2 regions of the uncultured Azonexus sp. genome follow, and region 2 is predicted to be linked to the other one. Evidence: riboswitches for the same ligand, from Rfam matches in the RefSeq annotation. Region 2 holds a riboswitch; the other holds the start of a gene.
The links. Region 2 has a riboswitch for cobalamin ahead of cobT (nicotinate-nucleotide--dimethylbenzimidazole phosphoribosyltransferase). Riboswitches for the same ligand answer to the same signal wherever they lie in the genome.
Positions count from the first base shown of each region.

Region 1 (7,637 bases), on a different contig from region 2:
GCAGCACGGCACGCCCGCGCCGCTTGGCGGTCAGCGCCTCGCCGAGGTTGTCGACGATGTAGGGATAGATCACCGGCAAGTCGCCCAGCGGCAGCAGCGCGTCGTCGAGGACGTCGAGCCCGCGCGGCTTGCCACCGGCCCATTCCTGGGTGCCGTGGGTGCCGAAGTGGACCAGGGCATCGCCCTGGCGTGCCCACAGGTAGACCGCCAGATAATGGTGCGACAGCGGCGTGCCACTCTTGTGCGAAAACGGATTCTGGCCGCGATGCAGGGTTTCCTCGCGCGGCGGCTGCGGCAGCACCGAGACGTTACCGAGCCGCAAGCGGGGAATGACGAAAACCTTCTCGCCCTGCCAGTCGACCAGATAACGGCTTTTCTCCGGCTCGCCCCAGTGGCCGGCGATGCGCTGGCGCGTGTTGGCCGGCAGGCTGTTCCACCAGGCACGGTAGGCGCGCAGCGGCAGGGCCTCGGCCTGGTCAGCGGCAAGCAGGGCGCGCAGGTCGGCGTCGGGATAATAGGCACTCAGCAAGGGTTGCAGGTTCGCCACCCAGGCTGCTTCGGGCAAGGATTGCGTGCGGTAGCCGGCATGCACCAGCGCGGCAGTGACGTTTTCCAGGCTGCGCGGCACGTTGAGGAAGGAGGCGCCGAAATTGCTGCCGCCGGCCGGATAGTTGTACACCATCAGCGCCAGCTTCTTTTCCGCCGGCGGCTTGCGCTGCAGCGCAACCTGCCGCGCGGCGCGGGCGATCAGTGCATCGGCCTGGCGCTCGATCAGTTCGACCGGCCGCTTATCGTCGGGATGGGCGGCGACGATCAGCGGATCAATGGCGCCCGCCGCTTCCGGCTGGAACAGGTAAAAGGGCGTGTCGGCCAGACGCAGGCCGGTCGCATCGTTCTGCCAGGCGGCGGTGTCGCCATGGCGATAGGGCAAGGCCGACAGCAGCGGCACTTGCCAGCGCGCCAGCAGGGTCTGCAGCTCGGCGCCTTTCGACACCAGCTGGTGCAGCACCAGTACCGCCGGGTGCGCCGTTTCCGGGCCGCTGTCGCGGCGGTCCGCACGCGCCACCAGCAACTGGCGCAGGCCGCCGGCATCGAGTTGCTGACCGAAGACCGCATAGGCTGCCAGCCCGTAGGCATCAAAGCGGCGCAGCCAGGCGTCGAGCCAGGCCGTTTCGCCATTGACGAAATGATGGCGATGGACGAGCACCGCCACTGCCGGTCGTGGATCGCGGCGCCAGGCCTTCAGGGCGTCGACGTCGGCCAGGAAGTCCGGAGCGTCCGGATGGTAGAGCCCCTGGCGCGGCCAGGGGCGCGGCGTCGGCAGATCAGCTACAGCTTGCGCCTCGCTCATGCCGGCGAGACGGCGGGCGGCCAGGGTCAGCGCGGCCCGGACATTGCCTTCGCCACCGTGGCGCAGGTAATCAGCCAGCCGATCAGACGCCGCAACCGACTCGGGGCCGATCCAGATCACCGGCACTTTGACCGCGCCAGCCGGCAGCATGTCGGCCAGCAGTGCCTGCGGCATCGCATGCGGCGCATCGACCCACAGCATGTCGGCACTGGTGGCCGCCGCCAGCAGGCGCCGGCGCTGCGCCGGGCGTTCGCTCTCCGGCAGGGTCAGCGGCGTATCGAAATGCCGGAAACGCCAGCCATTCGCCTGCGCCAGGCGTTCGACCAGGGCGGTGCGGGCCTTGGGCGTGATGTCGGCGGTCACCCACAACAGTTCGCGCGCCTGCGCAGCACCCGCCAGGCAGGCGAGCAGCAGCCATCCCAGCCAGCGCATCATGGCTTGGTGGCCGGGCCGTCTTCCGGAACGTAGATGATGCTGCCGTCGCGCAAGCGGTAGGCAACGCCGGCCCGCACGCCCTCTCCTTCGCCGCTGTCGCCGGTGCCCTGGTAGCGGATTTCCTGGCCGTTTTCCGGAATCGCCAGTTCCACCGGCGCCCCCGGATCGCCAGCCGACGACAGGTTGACCGCCGCCAGCAGGGCGACGACCAGAACGAGAAAGACATCGACCAGGTTGATCGACGAGAGCATCGGGTCGTCGTCATCCTCTTCCAGGATGTTGAAATGCTTGAGGCTCACGCCAGGCCCTCCCGGCGCTTGCGGATGGCCAGCAGTTCGCCGAGCAGCCAGCGACGGCGTAGGGAATACAGGACCAGGCCGATGGCCGCCGCCGTCAGCGCCAGCACGACGCCGGCAAAGGCGTCGCTGAACACCGCCAGCGCAGCACTGCCGTTGCCGCTGGCAACCCCATGCAGCGCCGGGCCGAGCGGGATCATGGTGGCGATCAGACCGAGCATCGGCGTCACCCGGCTGAGCAGGCGCAGCGGCTCAAGCCGGCGCAGGACGATCAACTCGATCTCGTCGAACGCCAGTTCCGGTGCGTCGGGCAGACTGCGGAAGGCCGGCGAACGCCGTTGCCAGGCCTCGACCAGCACGGCGCCGCTCATCCACAAGGCGTAGACCAGCGCCGCCGCCAGCAGCCAGAGAATCGGCGTCAGCAGCAACTGGGTGAGTTGGGTAAAGCCGGCCTCCAGCATCAGAACACCAGCGCCGGGAAACGCGGACGGATGGTCTGGGTCTTTTTCGCGCCGGCCCGCTCCAGGCGGACCCGCAACTGCTTGAGCCCCGGGTGGTCACGGAAGGCGCTGAAGCTCAGCGACTTGAGCGCTTCGGGCTGCGCGCACTCGAAGCGGATTTCGTGCACCAGGTTGGCAATATCGACCTTGGGATCGACGACCTCGCCCAGCGCCGGTTCGGTGCGACTGCCACTCAGCTTGCACTGGGCTTCTGCCGGCGGCTCGACGAAGCGCAACGGGTCGGCAACACGTTCGACGAAGGCCTGCCAGACCTGCTGCTGTTTTTCGTTGCGGGGCGGGTAGTCGTAGCCAAGATAGGCTTCGAGCGGCACATCGAGGCGCACCGTCAGCGCCGCACCATCAATACTGACCTGGACATTGCCGTGACCGTGGGTGTGGTTGCCGTGGGCCAGGGAAAGCGGGGAAAAACAGGCAGCCGCCGTGAACACGGCGCACGCCGCCACACGCGTGGGGATTTTTGACATGGGAAGAAGTTCCAAAATGACGCCCTGCCGACCTCCCCGTCGACATCAGGCATTACGGCCCGGCGCATGCGCGGACCACCCTGTTGGCCGGTATCCGGGCTGGTGGATCTTGCCTTCACCGCCTTCCCGGGATGCGTTGCATCGCCAGTGGCTGCAGGGTGAAAACTGGACGCGGACGTCCATCCACTTACCGTTGCGGGGGCAGCGCTGGTTGGAGCTGCCTGACGGCCAATCTCCCAGCTTCCCGTTTAACCGCGCCGGCCGAGGCAAGCGCGAGCACCAACGAGTGGATGTTAGCACAGCCTGCGAAAAAGACGCTTGACGCCAAATGAATTATTAACAATAATTCTCATTCATTAGCCAGCAAGCCGCGTTTCCGGCCAGCCAGCCAGTTTCCCCGAACCGACTGGAGCGCCCCTCATGGAACACGCCGACATGCCCCTCGAACTCAGGCTGGCTGCCGTCATCCACCTGTTGTCCTCGTCAGCCCTGCGCGGCGCCACCTTCCACAAGACCGAAGCCTTGCGCACTCATCTGCGCAGCGTGGCTGACAGCGCCGAACTCAATCCCTACCTGAAGAGCACGCTGCAGGAAGTCCTCGGTGGCTGGGAGGCGGTGCACTGCCACCCCGCTTCGGTTCCGGTCGATTGCTACCCGCTGGCCCACCCCGGCTGCCAGACCCACTGACATCAATCACAGTACGAGAGAGAGTAATCATGTCCCGTTATACCGGCCCCCGCCTCAAAGTCCTGCGCGCCCTCGGCGTCGATCTGCCGGGGCTGTCGCGCAAGTCGATGCAGGAACGCAACCAGCCGCCCGGCCAGCACGGCGCCCGCAAAGTCACCTCGCGCAAGTCCGAATTCGGCCTGCAACTGATGGAAAAACAGAAGCTGCGCTACAACTACGGTCTGAGCGAACGCCAGCTACGCCGCGCCGTCGCCGATGCCAAGAAGGATCGCGGCGCCACCGGCAACAAGCTGGTCGAACTGCTCGAACGCCGCCTCGACAACATGGTCTTCCGCGCAGGTTTCGCGCCGACCATTCCGGCCGCCCGCCAACTGGTCAGCCACGGTCATTTCCAGCTCAACGGCAAGCGCGTGACCATTCCCTCGATCCGCCTGCGCATCGGCGACGCCTTCGGCCCGACCGAGGCCGGACGCAAGATCGATCTGGTGCGCGCCACGCTCGAAGAGCCGGCGCTGGAGCGTCCGCAATGGATCGCCTTCGATGACGCGACGACCTGCGCCCGCCTGACCCACCTGCCCGATGGCGACGCGGCGCCCTTCCCACTCGACCTGCAGCGTGTGGTCGAGTACTACGCCACCCGGATGTAATCCCTCGAGGAGCCCATCATGGAACCGAGCAAACAGACTCTGCGCATTCCGTTCCTGCATGCCAACGGTCCGCGCCCGACCTTGCGTCTCAAGCCCGAACAAGCCGCCGCCCGGACCGCAAGCTGCGCGATCCAGTGCATCGCCAGCAAAGCCCTGTTTGGCGAATGCAACGAAATCTGCATCCGCCACAGTGGCAGCGAGTACCGCCTGCGCATCACCCGCCAAGGCAAGCTGATCCTGACCAAGTAAGCCCCACCGAGCAAGCCGGAGCAGGTCGCTGACCCCGCCTGCTCCTCCGGAGGGCGCCGATCACACGCCGGCGCCCTCCACCCGGAAATAACATTGTCACAAAACGAAATAATTCTTGTTTGACTTAATTTGCCATTCACGTATATTAAGAACCATTCTCACTCATGCGAGGTGCCACATGAACAGTCTGTTGATCCATACCGGTATCGCCGCCACCCTGCTCTGGCTGATGCTGGCCGGCGCCGGTTTCTGAGGAGAAAGCCATGCCGAAAAGCGACATCTGGGCCGCCACCCTCAGCCTGGTCCTGATCCACGAAGAGACTGGGTGTCGTCAATCCGCGCTGCACGCGGCACGACTGCTTGAGCACCTGTGCGACCAGGACATCGATCATGAAACCCGTGAATTGTGCGAACGCGCCAGCCAACGCCTGGGTCAGCGCCAGGAGTTACACCATGCTTGCCCCGCTTGAAAACCGCGCCATCCTCGAAAAGGAACCTGGCGAGCCGCAGAGTGCCCTGGAAAGAGAAAACGCCGCCCTGCGCCGCGCCTTGCAGAAAGCCCGCAGCAGCCAGAAGCGGATGATCACGCTCAATGCTGCCCGCAGCATCGAACAAGCCAATCGCATCGCCTTGCTGGAAGCACAATCCAGCAATCTGCGCGCGCGCATCGCCCAGCTCGAATCCGGCCAGGCCATCATCGAACTGGGCCAACAACTGATGGAACTGCGGGAAGCCAACGAACAATTGATCGTCGCCGCCCAGCGCGTCTGGCACATGGACAAGACCATCTGCGCCGCGCACCGCGAGTGCGAGCGCCTGGCCCGCGAGCGCGACGACCTCGCCTTCCGCTTGTGCCAGCGCGCCAGCCATCACGCCTGAACCCGCTACTTGCCAAGGAATTCGCGCATGCCTGATTTTCCCCATCATGTCGCCGGCGGCAGCTTTACACCGAGCCGCCGCCCGCTGGCCTTGTTCGAGTCAATGATCAACGCTGCACCGCAGTTGCCGCAAGACGCCCCGACCAGCTCCCGACGCCGCAAGCTCTGGGAAATCGCCCACAAGTTTCACTGCCCGGTGATCGGCACCTGTTTCGATGTCGCCGAATTGCGCAGCCTGATGAAAAAGGTGATGCATTTCCCCGCGGATACCACCGATTTCGTCCTGCACACCACGGCCGTTGGCAATTGCGAGATCCGCAGCAAACTCGCCGAAGTGCTGCACAAGCAACTGGAAAAGCGCTATCACGCCACCATTCGTCGCTTTGCCGGCGCCAAGGACAGCGACGCGCTGCGCAAGCTGTGGCGCGAAGCCACCGCCATCGGCAGCGAAATTCCGGCCGCCCTGTGGGCCACCTGGACTCACCCGGCCTGCGACTCGACGCTGGAGCACGAGGTCTATGGCGACATCCACATGATCCAGCATCAGGTCGGCACCGGCACCCGGGCCGATCTGAAGACCTTGAAGTCGCTGCAGGCCGAAAACCGGCAACTCAAGCAGCAACTGGAAAAAGCCCGCCAGGAAAACGAATCGCTGCGCCAGGAAAAATCGATCGAGACCCAGGCAATGGGCCAGCGCGTCATCGACCTGCGCGCCGAACTGGCCGGGCGTGAAGCACTGATCGCCAACCAGGCCGGACAACTCGATCAGCTGCGCGGCAGCCTGCCCGACCTCAAGGACCGGCAGAGCCTGCTGCGCCGGGCCAGCGATGCCGAAGCCCGATGCACCGCCCTGACCGCCGAGGCCGAGGCGCGCGAAACCGAGGTCTGGCACCTGCGTCAGCGGCTGCGTCATGCCGAGGAAACGATCAACCAGTTGCTCAGCGAAGACGATGAGGCATTGAATCTCGCCGCCACCAGCACGCCGGACAAGCTCTCCGGCAAGTGTGTGTTGTGCGTTGGCGGCCGCACCGGCGCCATCGACGCCTACCGGCAGGTCGTCGAGCAATCCGGCGGGCGTTTCATGCACCACGACGGCGGCCTCGAAGAGAGCCTGCACCGCATCGACAGCGTGCTGTCCGCTGCCGATCTGGTGATCTGTCAGGCAGGCTGCATCAGCCACAACGCCTACTGGCGGGTCAAGGAACAATGCCGACGCACCGGCAAGCCCTGCCTGTTCGTCCGTAGCAGCGGCATTTCCAGCTTTGGCCGAGTGATCAGCCAGGCCACCACCGCCTAACGAACACCAATGCGAATATTATTGACAATCGTTCTCGTTTAGTTACAATTGGAGACATTCAAGTTACATACAAAACACATGAACACCCCGCCGAAACCCGCCCCGGATTCCAGCACCCCGCCAGCAAGCAACACCTCCCTGCCACGCGTGGATAGCGGGCAGATTCTGCAAGGTGCCAACACTGTCGAAATCGAACACGCAGGCCAGCGTTATCTGTTGCGCGTCACCCGCGAAAACAAGCTGATCCTGACCAAATAGCTTTTCTCTCCGTTGTAAGACCTTTCCCGTAGCCAGCGCGCCTCCCGGCCAGCAAGCCAAGGGTTTTTTCCTGGCGGGCGCGGAACCAACCGAACAAACGCCATGAGTTACGCCTTATCCCCACCATCGACCAGCCGCCGCAGCGGGCTACTGACCATCGTCATCGGTCTCCACGCCGGCGCCCTGTTGCTGGCCCTGGCCGCCAAGACCGTGGCGCCGCAGATCATGGAGATGCCACTGATCGTCGACCTGCTGCCGGCACCGCAAATCGAAGCCCCGCCCGAGGCCAAGCCCCTGCCGATGGCCAAGCCCGAACCTGTGGTGCGCAAGCCGCTACCCCAACCCAAGACACCGGCCCCGGTCCTCGAAACCACCGCCAGCACAGCACCGGCCGACAACGCCCCGGTCGCCCCGCCGCAGCTCGCCGAACCCACGCCGCCGGCCCCGGCGCCAACGGCACCGGCAATCAGTCAGGCCCGCTTCGACGCCGACTACCTGCGCAACCCTCCACCGCCCTACCCGCCGCTGTCCCGGCGCATGGGTGAGGAAGGCCG
Region 1 covers NZ_CALJNI010000006.1:16,374-24,010, forward strand. The annotation lists gene cobN (cobaltochelatase subunit CobN) at 1-1,786, opposite strand, end outside; gene Q0799_RS05480 (DUF2149 domain-containing protein) at 1,783-2,085, opposite strand; gene Q0799_RS05485 (hypothetical protein) at 2,082-2,543, opposite strand; gene Q0799_RS05490 (DUF2796 domain-containing protein) at 2,543-3,067, opposite strand; cobalamin riboswitch at 3,135-3,366, opposite strand; gene Q0799_RS05495 (hypothetical protein) at 3,488-3,754, shown strand; gene rpsD (30S ribosomal protein S4) at 3,784-4,401, shown strand; gene Q0799_RS05505 (hemin uptake protein HemP) at 4,420-4,650, shown strand; gene Q0799_RS05510 (hypothetical protein) at 4,914-5,120, shown strand; gene Q0799_RS05515 (hypothetical protein) at 5,104-5,529, shown strand; gene Q0799_RS05520 (DUF2325 domain-containing protein) at 5,557-6,825, shown strand; gene Q0799_RS05525 (hemin uptake protein HemP) at 6,904-7,083, shown strand; gene Q0799_RS05530 (energy transducer TonB) at 7,186-7,637, shown strand, end outside.
Region 1: another riboswitch for cobalamin. It lies ahead of Q0799_RS05490 (DUF2796 domain-containing protein); the one in region 2 lies ahead of cobT (nicotinate-nucleotide--dimethylbenzimidazole phosphoribosyltransferase).

Region 2 (7,637 bases):
TTCACGGGTTTGCACGCATGATAGGCAACGCGCTGATGGTTCAGGGAACGACGTCCGACGCCGGCAAATCGACGCTGGTCGCGGCGCTGTGCCGGATTCTCAAGCGTCGCGGGGTGCGCGTGGCGCCGTTCAAACCGCAGAACATGGCGCTCAATTCGGCGGTCACCGTCGATGGCGGCGAGATCGGCCGGGCGCAGGCGCTGCAGGCGCTGGCCTGCGGTCTCGAACCGCATACCGATTTCAACCCGGTGCTGTTGAAGCCGACCACCGACCGCAAGGCGCAGGTGATCATCCACGGCAAGGTCGCCACCGACCTCGACGCCAAGGCTTACCACGACTACAAGCCGCGGGCGATGGGCGCGGTGCTCGAATCCTGGGGCCGGCTGACCGCGCACTACGACTGCGTGCTGGTCGAAGGCGCCGGCTCGCCGGCCGAGATCAACCTGCGCGACCGCGACATCGCCAACATGGGCTTTGCCGAGGCGGTCGATTGCCCGGTGATCATCGTCGCCGACATAGACCGCGGAGGCGTCTTCGCCCATCTGGTCGGTACGCTGGAACTGCTGTCAGCGTCCGAGCAGGCGCGCGTCGTCGGCTTCGTCATCAATCGTTTCCGTGGTGACATTGCGTTGCTTGAACCCGGTCTCGACTGGCTCGAACAGCGCACCGGCAAGCCGGTGCTCGGTGTGCTGCCCTACCTGCACGGGCTGATGCTCGACGCCGAGGACGCGATCGCGACGTCCACGGTCGACGGCAAGAAAACGGCAAGAATCCGCGTCGTCGCGCCGGCCTACCCGCGCACCTCCAACCACAACGATCTCGATCCGTTGCGCCTGCATCCGCAGGTCGATTTCCGCTGGATCGCGCCGGGCGAAGCCTTGCCGCCGGCCGACCTGATCGTCCTGCCCGGTTCCAAGGCAGTGCGTGCCGACCTCGACTGGTTGCGCGCCCACGGCCACGATCAGGCCATCGCCCGCCACTTGCGCTACGGCGGCAAGGTGATCGGCCTGTGCGGCGGCTACCAGATGCTCGGGCGCAGCATTGCCGACCCGCTCGGTCTCGAAGGACAGCCGGGAACGACGGCGGGCCTCGGTTTCCTGGCGGTGGACACGACGCTGGAAAGCGAAAAGCAGTTGCGCAATGTCAGCGGTCATCTGCATCTCGAAGGACAACCGGCGATGACCGGCTACGAAATTCACCTCGGCGTCACCCAGGGCGATGGCTTGACACGGGCCGCCGTGCAGCTGGCCGATGGCCGTGCCGACGGCGCCATCTCGGCTGACGACCAGGTGCTCGGCACCTACTGCCACGGCGTTTTCGACCATCCCGAGGCCCTGGCTGCATTGTTGAACTGGGCCGGTGCCGGCGAGGTCGACAGCGTCGATTTCGCCGCCCGCCGCGAAGCTGATCTCGACCGCCTGGCCGATTCGGTCGAGGCGGCGTTCGACTGGGAAAAGCTCAGGCCCTGGCTGGCCGCCGTTAGCCTGCGTTAAGAATCTGTTTAGACAGTACCGCCGACAATAGGGCTTCCTAAAGGAGGAAGTAGGCCATGGCAGGGAAAGCACCAATCGAACTCGAGTTTTCACGCAAGTATGACCGCGAGCACGCGCAGCACTATTTTTACAAGCATCGGTCCGGGCTGATGCGTCGTCTTTCCGACTGGCGCGAGCAACAGATCGCGCGGGCGGCGTTGGCGATGGCCGGCGATCCGGCGAGCGTCCTTGATCTGCCTTGCGGCGCAGGGCGTTTTTGGCCGATGCTGTCGGAAAGGCAGGATCGCCGCATTCTCGCTGCCGATAACTCGGCCGACATGATTGACGTGGCCCGCGCCACGCAGGCCCCGGAGATCGTTGGCCGCGTCGAGGCCTTCCAGACTTCGGCCTTCGCCATCGATCTAGCCGGCGATGCCGTGGATTGCGTGTTCAGCATGCGTCTGCTGCATCATATCGCTGAGCCGGCGCATCGGCTGGCGATGTTGCGCGAGTTTTACCGGGTTTCCCGTCAAACCGTCGTGCTTTCGCTGTGGGCGGATGGCAATTTCAAGGCTTGGCGGCGGGCCCGGCTGGAGGCAAGGCGGCCGGTTAACAACAACCGCTTCGTCGTGCCGCGCCGGGTCATTGAGGCCGAGTTTGCCACGGCCGGCTTCGACATCGTCGGCTACAGGGATTTTCTGCCCGGCTATGCGATGTGGCGGGTCTATACGCTGCGCAAGCGCGCCTGACTACTTCAGCGTCAGCGGCAGGCCGGCGGCGACCAGCGTCACCTGATCGCAGACTGCGGCGACGTGCTGGTTGAGCCGGCCCTGTTCGTCGGCGAACAGGCGCGAGACCGGGTGCATCGGCACGATGCCCCAGCCGACCTCGTTGGAGACCAGGATGATCCGCCCGGGCAGTTGCGGCAGCGTTTCGATCAGTGCCGCTGTCTCGCCGGCGAACAGCGGGCAGTCGACGGCCTCGCCGGCGTCGGCCTGGGCGGCAGCGCGGCCGGCGAAAAGCAGGTTGGACAGCCACAGCGTCAGGCAATCGACCAGGATGCAGGTGTCGGGCGCCGCCAGTTCGCGCAGGCGCGCGGCCAGGTGCAGCGGCTCCTCGACGCAGCCCCAGTCGGCCGGGCGGCGTTCGCGGTGGTGGGCGATGCGGCGCGCCATCTCGCCGTCGCGCGATTCGGCGGTGGCGACATAGACGACCCGCTGGCCGGATTCGAGAGCGCGTTGCTCGGCATGGCGGCTCTTGCCCGAACGGGCGCCGCCGAGGATCAGTTCATTCATGGCCGCCATTGTATAATCAGCGCGTTCGACAAAACGGAACCCGGTGCGAGACAACTCTATTCCGGGGCGGGCCCGCCGCTGTAACCGGGGACGGCCGCTGCACGATGCCACTACGCAGGGAAACAGACCTGCCGGGAAGGCGCAGCGGATCGGACGATCCGGAAGCCAGAAGACCTGTCGGACATCTTCATTTTGAAGCCTGTGGACAAGGGCTTCGCGACTGCGTTGGCCAAACGTCGTCGCGAGGCCCTTTCGCTTTTGGAGAATCGGATGCATTCGTTCGCAATCACCGCCCCGGACCGGGGCATGGAAAATTCGCTCAAGCACAAGGTCGACCGCAAGACCAAGCCGCCCGGCTCGCTCGGCCAGCTGGAGGCGTTGGCGGTGCGCATCGGCCTGATCCAGCAGACGCTGACGCCGTCGCTCGACCGGCCGCAGATGCTGGTCTTCGCCGGCGATCACGGCGCGGCCAAGGCCGGCGTCTCGGCCTATCCGCAGGATGTGACCTGGCAGATGGTCGAGAACTTCCTCGCCGGCGGCGCGGCAATCAACGTCTTCGCGCGCCAGAACGGTCTCGGCCTGTCGGTGGTCGATGCCGGAGTCGCCCATGATTTCGGCGGTCCGCGTGAAGGCCTGATCGATCTCAAGGTGGCGCCGGGCACGGCCAATTACCTGGAATCCCCGGCGATGACGGCGGCGCAGTGCGCGCAGGCCATCGAGCAGGGCGCCGGCGTGGTCTTCGGCCTGGCGGCAGCCGGCTGCAAGGTGGTCGGATTCGGCGAGATGGGCATCGGCAACACCGCCTCGGCGTCCTTGATCACCCACTGCCTGACCGGCGTGCCTCTGGCCGATTGCGTCGGTCGCGGCACCGGTCTCGACGACGCCGGGCTGGCGCGCAAGCAGGCGCTGCTGGAGCAGGCGCTGACCCGCTACCGCAACGCCGGCGGGGCCGACGACGCCTTTGCCGTGCTCGCCGAGTTCGGCGGTTTCGAGATCGCGACCATGGTCGGCGCCATGCTGGCGGCGGCGGAAGCGAAGATGGTGCTGCTCATCGACGGTTTCATCGTCGGTTCCGCGGCGTTGGTCGCCGCGCGCCTCGAACCGGCCTTGCTCGACTACTGCGTCTTCTGCCACCGTTCGGCCGAGCCCGGCCACCGCGCGCAGTTGCAGGCGTTGCAGGCAGAGCCGCTGCTTGATCTGGGCCTGCGCCTGGGTGAGGGCACCGGCGCCGCGCTGGCTTTTCCGCTGGTCCAGGCGGCGGTCGCCTTCCTCAACGAAATGGCCAGCTTCGAGTCGGCCGGCGTCGCCGGTTAGCCATGCTGCGCCGCGAGCTCGACTACTTCCTCGGCGCCGTGCGTTTCTTCACGCGGCTGCCGGTGCCGGCCTGGGTCGGCCATTCGGCTGAAGCACTGAACCATTCGGCGCGCTGGTTTCCGGCGGTCGGCCTGGTCGTCGGCGGCATTGCCGCGCTGGTCTGCCTGGCCGCGCTGCAGTTCTGGCCGCAGCCGGTCGCCGTGCTGCTGGCGATGGCGGCAACGCTTTACGCTACCGGCGCCTTCCACGAGGACGGCCTGTCCGATACCGCCGACGGTCTCGGCGGCGGCTGGGACAAGACGCGCATCCTGGCGATCATGAAGGATTCGCGGGTCGGCAGTTACGGCGTTGTCGCGTTATGGCTGGGGCTGACCGGCAAGTTCGTCTTGCTGGCGGCGCTCGATCCGGCACTGGTGCCGGCGGCGCTGCTCGCCGGGCATGCCGGGTCGCGCGGCTGTGCGACACTGCTGCTGGCAACCTTGGACTACGCGCGCGACGACGCGCAGTCCAAGGCCAGGCCGCTGGCCCAGCGGCTGGCGCCGGGGGCATTGCTGTTCGCCTTGGCATTCGCGCTGGCGCCGCTACTCTGGCTGCCCTGGCAACAGGCAGTGGTAGGGCTTGTGCTGGCGCTGCTGGCCACGGCCTGGCTGGCGGCCAAGTTCCGCCGCTGGCTGGGCGGTTATACCGGCGACTGCCTGGGCGCCACCCAGCAGCTTGCCGAAATCGCCTTCTACCTGGGGCTGCTCGCGCAATGGCCGCGCTGACGCTGTACCTGGTGCGCCACCCGCGACCCTTGATCGCGCCCGGCGTCTGTTACGGTCAACTCGACGTCGCGGCCGAAGATTCGGTGCCTGTCGCCGAGCGCCTGCGTCGCGAACTGCCACCCGAATTGCCGGTGTGGAGCAGTCCGTTGCAACGCTGCCGGACGTTGGCTGAAGTCCTGCAGCCGGCACCGCGCCTCGACGCGCGGCTGATGGAACTGGATTTCGGTGCCTGGGAAGGTCGTTCGTGGGACGACATCGCGCGTGCCGAACTCGATGCCTGGGCTGCCGACATCGACGGCTACGCGCCGCCCGGCGGCGAGTCGCCGCGTCGGTTGCAGCAGCGCGTGCTTGCCTTCGTCGACGAACTACCGGCCGGAGCGCATCTGCTGGTCACCCACGCTGGCGTGATCCGTGCGCTGCTCGTGGCGGCGGCCGGCGAGACGCTGGCGGCGGCCCTGAATCGGCCGGCGCCGGAGTATGGCAGCCTGACCCGGCTCGATTATTCTTCGGGCAGCCGGTAGCGCTGCTCGCGGTATAGCCAGGCCGGCAGCAGCGCGTGCGCCAATGCCCGTCTGGCGAGTGCCTCGCCGTCGGTGGGCGGGGCCTCGGCGGCGCTCAGGCGCTTCGTCTGGCGGTCGTAGTGGGCGAAGGCGGGTTCCTTTTCCGGGCGCAGGACGACGACCTGGTTGCCTTCCATCCAGCCATAGTTCTGTTCGTACTGCATCATCGCGCGACCCGGCAGGTTGTCGGCTTCGCGGGTCAGGTCGCGGCCGGGCATCGGGTGTTTGGCATCGACGCCAATCAGCGAGAGCAGCGTTGGTGCCAGGTCGATCTGGCTGGCGACCGTTTTCACCCGCTTGGGCTGGATGTCGGCGCCGAGGATCAGGCCGGGGATGTGAAAGCGCTCGACCGGTACCATGCTGTCGCCGCGCACACGGATGTCGTGGTCGGCGACGACGACGAAGATCGTGTCCTGCCAGTAGCTGCTGGCCTTGGCCTTGGCGATGAATTCGCCGAGTGCGTGGTCGGTGTATTTGACGGCGTTGTTTTCGGTCTGCTTGGGCTGCTCGTGCAGTTCGATGCGGCCGTCCGGAAACTCGAAGGGGGCGTGATTGGTCGAGGTGAATACCAGCGTGAAACTGGGTTGCCCCTCGGTGTGCTTGGCCTGCAAGCGCTCGTGCGTCTTGTCGAACAGGTCTTCGTCGGAAACGCCCCAGCTGGCGACGAATTTCGGGTTCTTATAGTCCTTCTGCTCGGTGATCAACGAAAAACCATTACCGGTGAAGAAACTGCGCATGTTGTCGAAATGCGCTTCGCCGCCGTAGATGAATTCGGATTCGTAGCCGTGCTGGCCGAGAATTCCGGCCAGCGTGGCAAAGTTGCGCTGGGCCAGCGACAGCTTGACCACAGCCTGCGCCGGCGTCGGCAGGAAGCCGGTGGTGACCGCCTCGATGCCGCGGATCGAGCGCGTGCCGGTGGCGTAGAGCTGCTCGAACCACCAGCCTTCGTGCTTGAGTTTTTCCAGGTTGGGCGTCACCGGCACGCCGCCCAGCGATTCGACGAAGGTCGCGCCCAGGCTTTCCTCGAGGATGATCACCAGATTCAGCGGCTTGGCCCGGCGCACCGTCGCCTTCTGGTCAACCAGGGTCGGAATCTCCGCATCGTCGAGCAGCGGATGCGGGCTGCCGAAGCTGGCGCGGGCCTGACGGAATTCGGCAAGGATGTCGGCGGGTTCCATCTTGCCGTAGATGTCGCTGGAATTGGCTTCATGCTGCATGCCGTAGATCGCGTGCGTGACCGACCAGGCGGAATTGAGGATCAGCGTATTGACCATCGGGTCGGCGGTCAGTGCGAACATCGCCGGGTTGGCCGGGCGGTGCTGGAGGCTGGAGCGGATGGCCAGTGCACAAATCAGGAACAGGATCGGCCAGGTCAGCCAGAGTTTCCATCCCGACCAGGGGGCTTCCCGTTGCTGCCAGTTGCGCATCACCCGCCAGGCGATCCAGCCGGCGAGGCCGGTGACCAGCAGTCCGCCGACCAGGTGCAGGCGAAAGCCGTTCCACAGCATGGCGACAACTTCGTTGGGATACTTCAGGTATTCGACGAACAGCCGGTTCGGCCGGCTGTCGTATTCGCTGATGAAGGCCGGCGAGGCGATTTCCAGCAAGGTCAGGGCGGCGATTGCGAGCGTGATCCAGGCGACGTTCAAGCGGCGCCATGCCGGCCACAGGCGCTTGCCGGCGAGCAATGGTGCAAGCAGCAGCAGCGGCAGGGCGAGCAGCGAAAGCTGGATGATGTCGACACGGATGCCCTGCAGCAGCATGGTCGGCCAGATGCCGGTGGCAGCGACGCGTTCCGATTGCCACAGCATCAGCGCGCTGCGCGACAGCGTGAGCATGGGCAGGCCGAGCAGGAAAAGCATGGCGATTCCGGCGTAGGGGCCGCAGGGATCGATACGTTGGAAAACGGAAGAACTGGAGCGCATGCGGACTTCGGCAAATGAACAGACCCGAAGTCTGGCGCAAGTCGATTAAACGGAACTTAAACGGGAAGATTCAGGCCGGCAGTTTCAGGCAGACGTGCAGTCCGCCGCGTCCGGATGCACTCAACTTGATTTCACCGCCGTAGGTTTCGGCGATGTCCCGGGCGATGACCAGGCCGAGGCCGCTGCCCTCGACGCTCTCGTCGAATCGCTGGCCGCGTCTCATGCAGGCGAGCAACTGGGTCGGCGACATGCCTGGGCCGTCATCGTCGATATCGACCACCAGATTGCCGGCATCGATGCCGGCACG
Region 2 covers NZ_CALJNI010000008.1:155,588-163,224, reverse strand. The annotation lists gene Q0799_RS06735 (cobyric acid synthase) at 18-1,493, shown strand; gene Q0799_RS06730 (class I SAM-dependent methyltransferase) at 1,550-2,221, shown strand; gene cobU (bifunctional adenosylcobinamide kinase/adenosylcobinamide-phosphate guanylyltransferase) at 2,222-2,776, opposite strand; cobalamin riboswitch at 2,750-2,964, shown strand; gene cobT (nicotinate-nucleotide--dimethylbenzimidazole phosphoribosyltransferase) at 3,038-4,081, shown strand; gene Q0799_RS06715 (adenosylcobinamide-GDP ribazoletransferase) at 4,084-4,845, shown strand; gene cobC (alpha-ribazole phosphatase family protein) at 4,833-5,366, shown strand; gene Q0799_RS06705 (LTA synthase family protein) at 5,345-7,330, opposite strand; gene Q0799_RS06700 (sensor histidine kinase) at 7,401-7,637, opposite strand, start outside.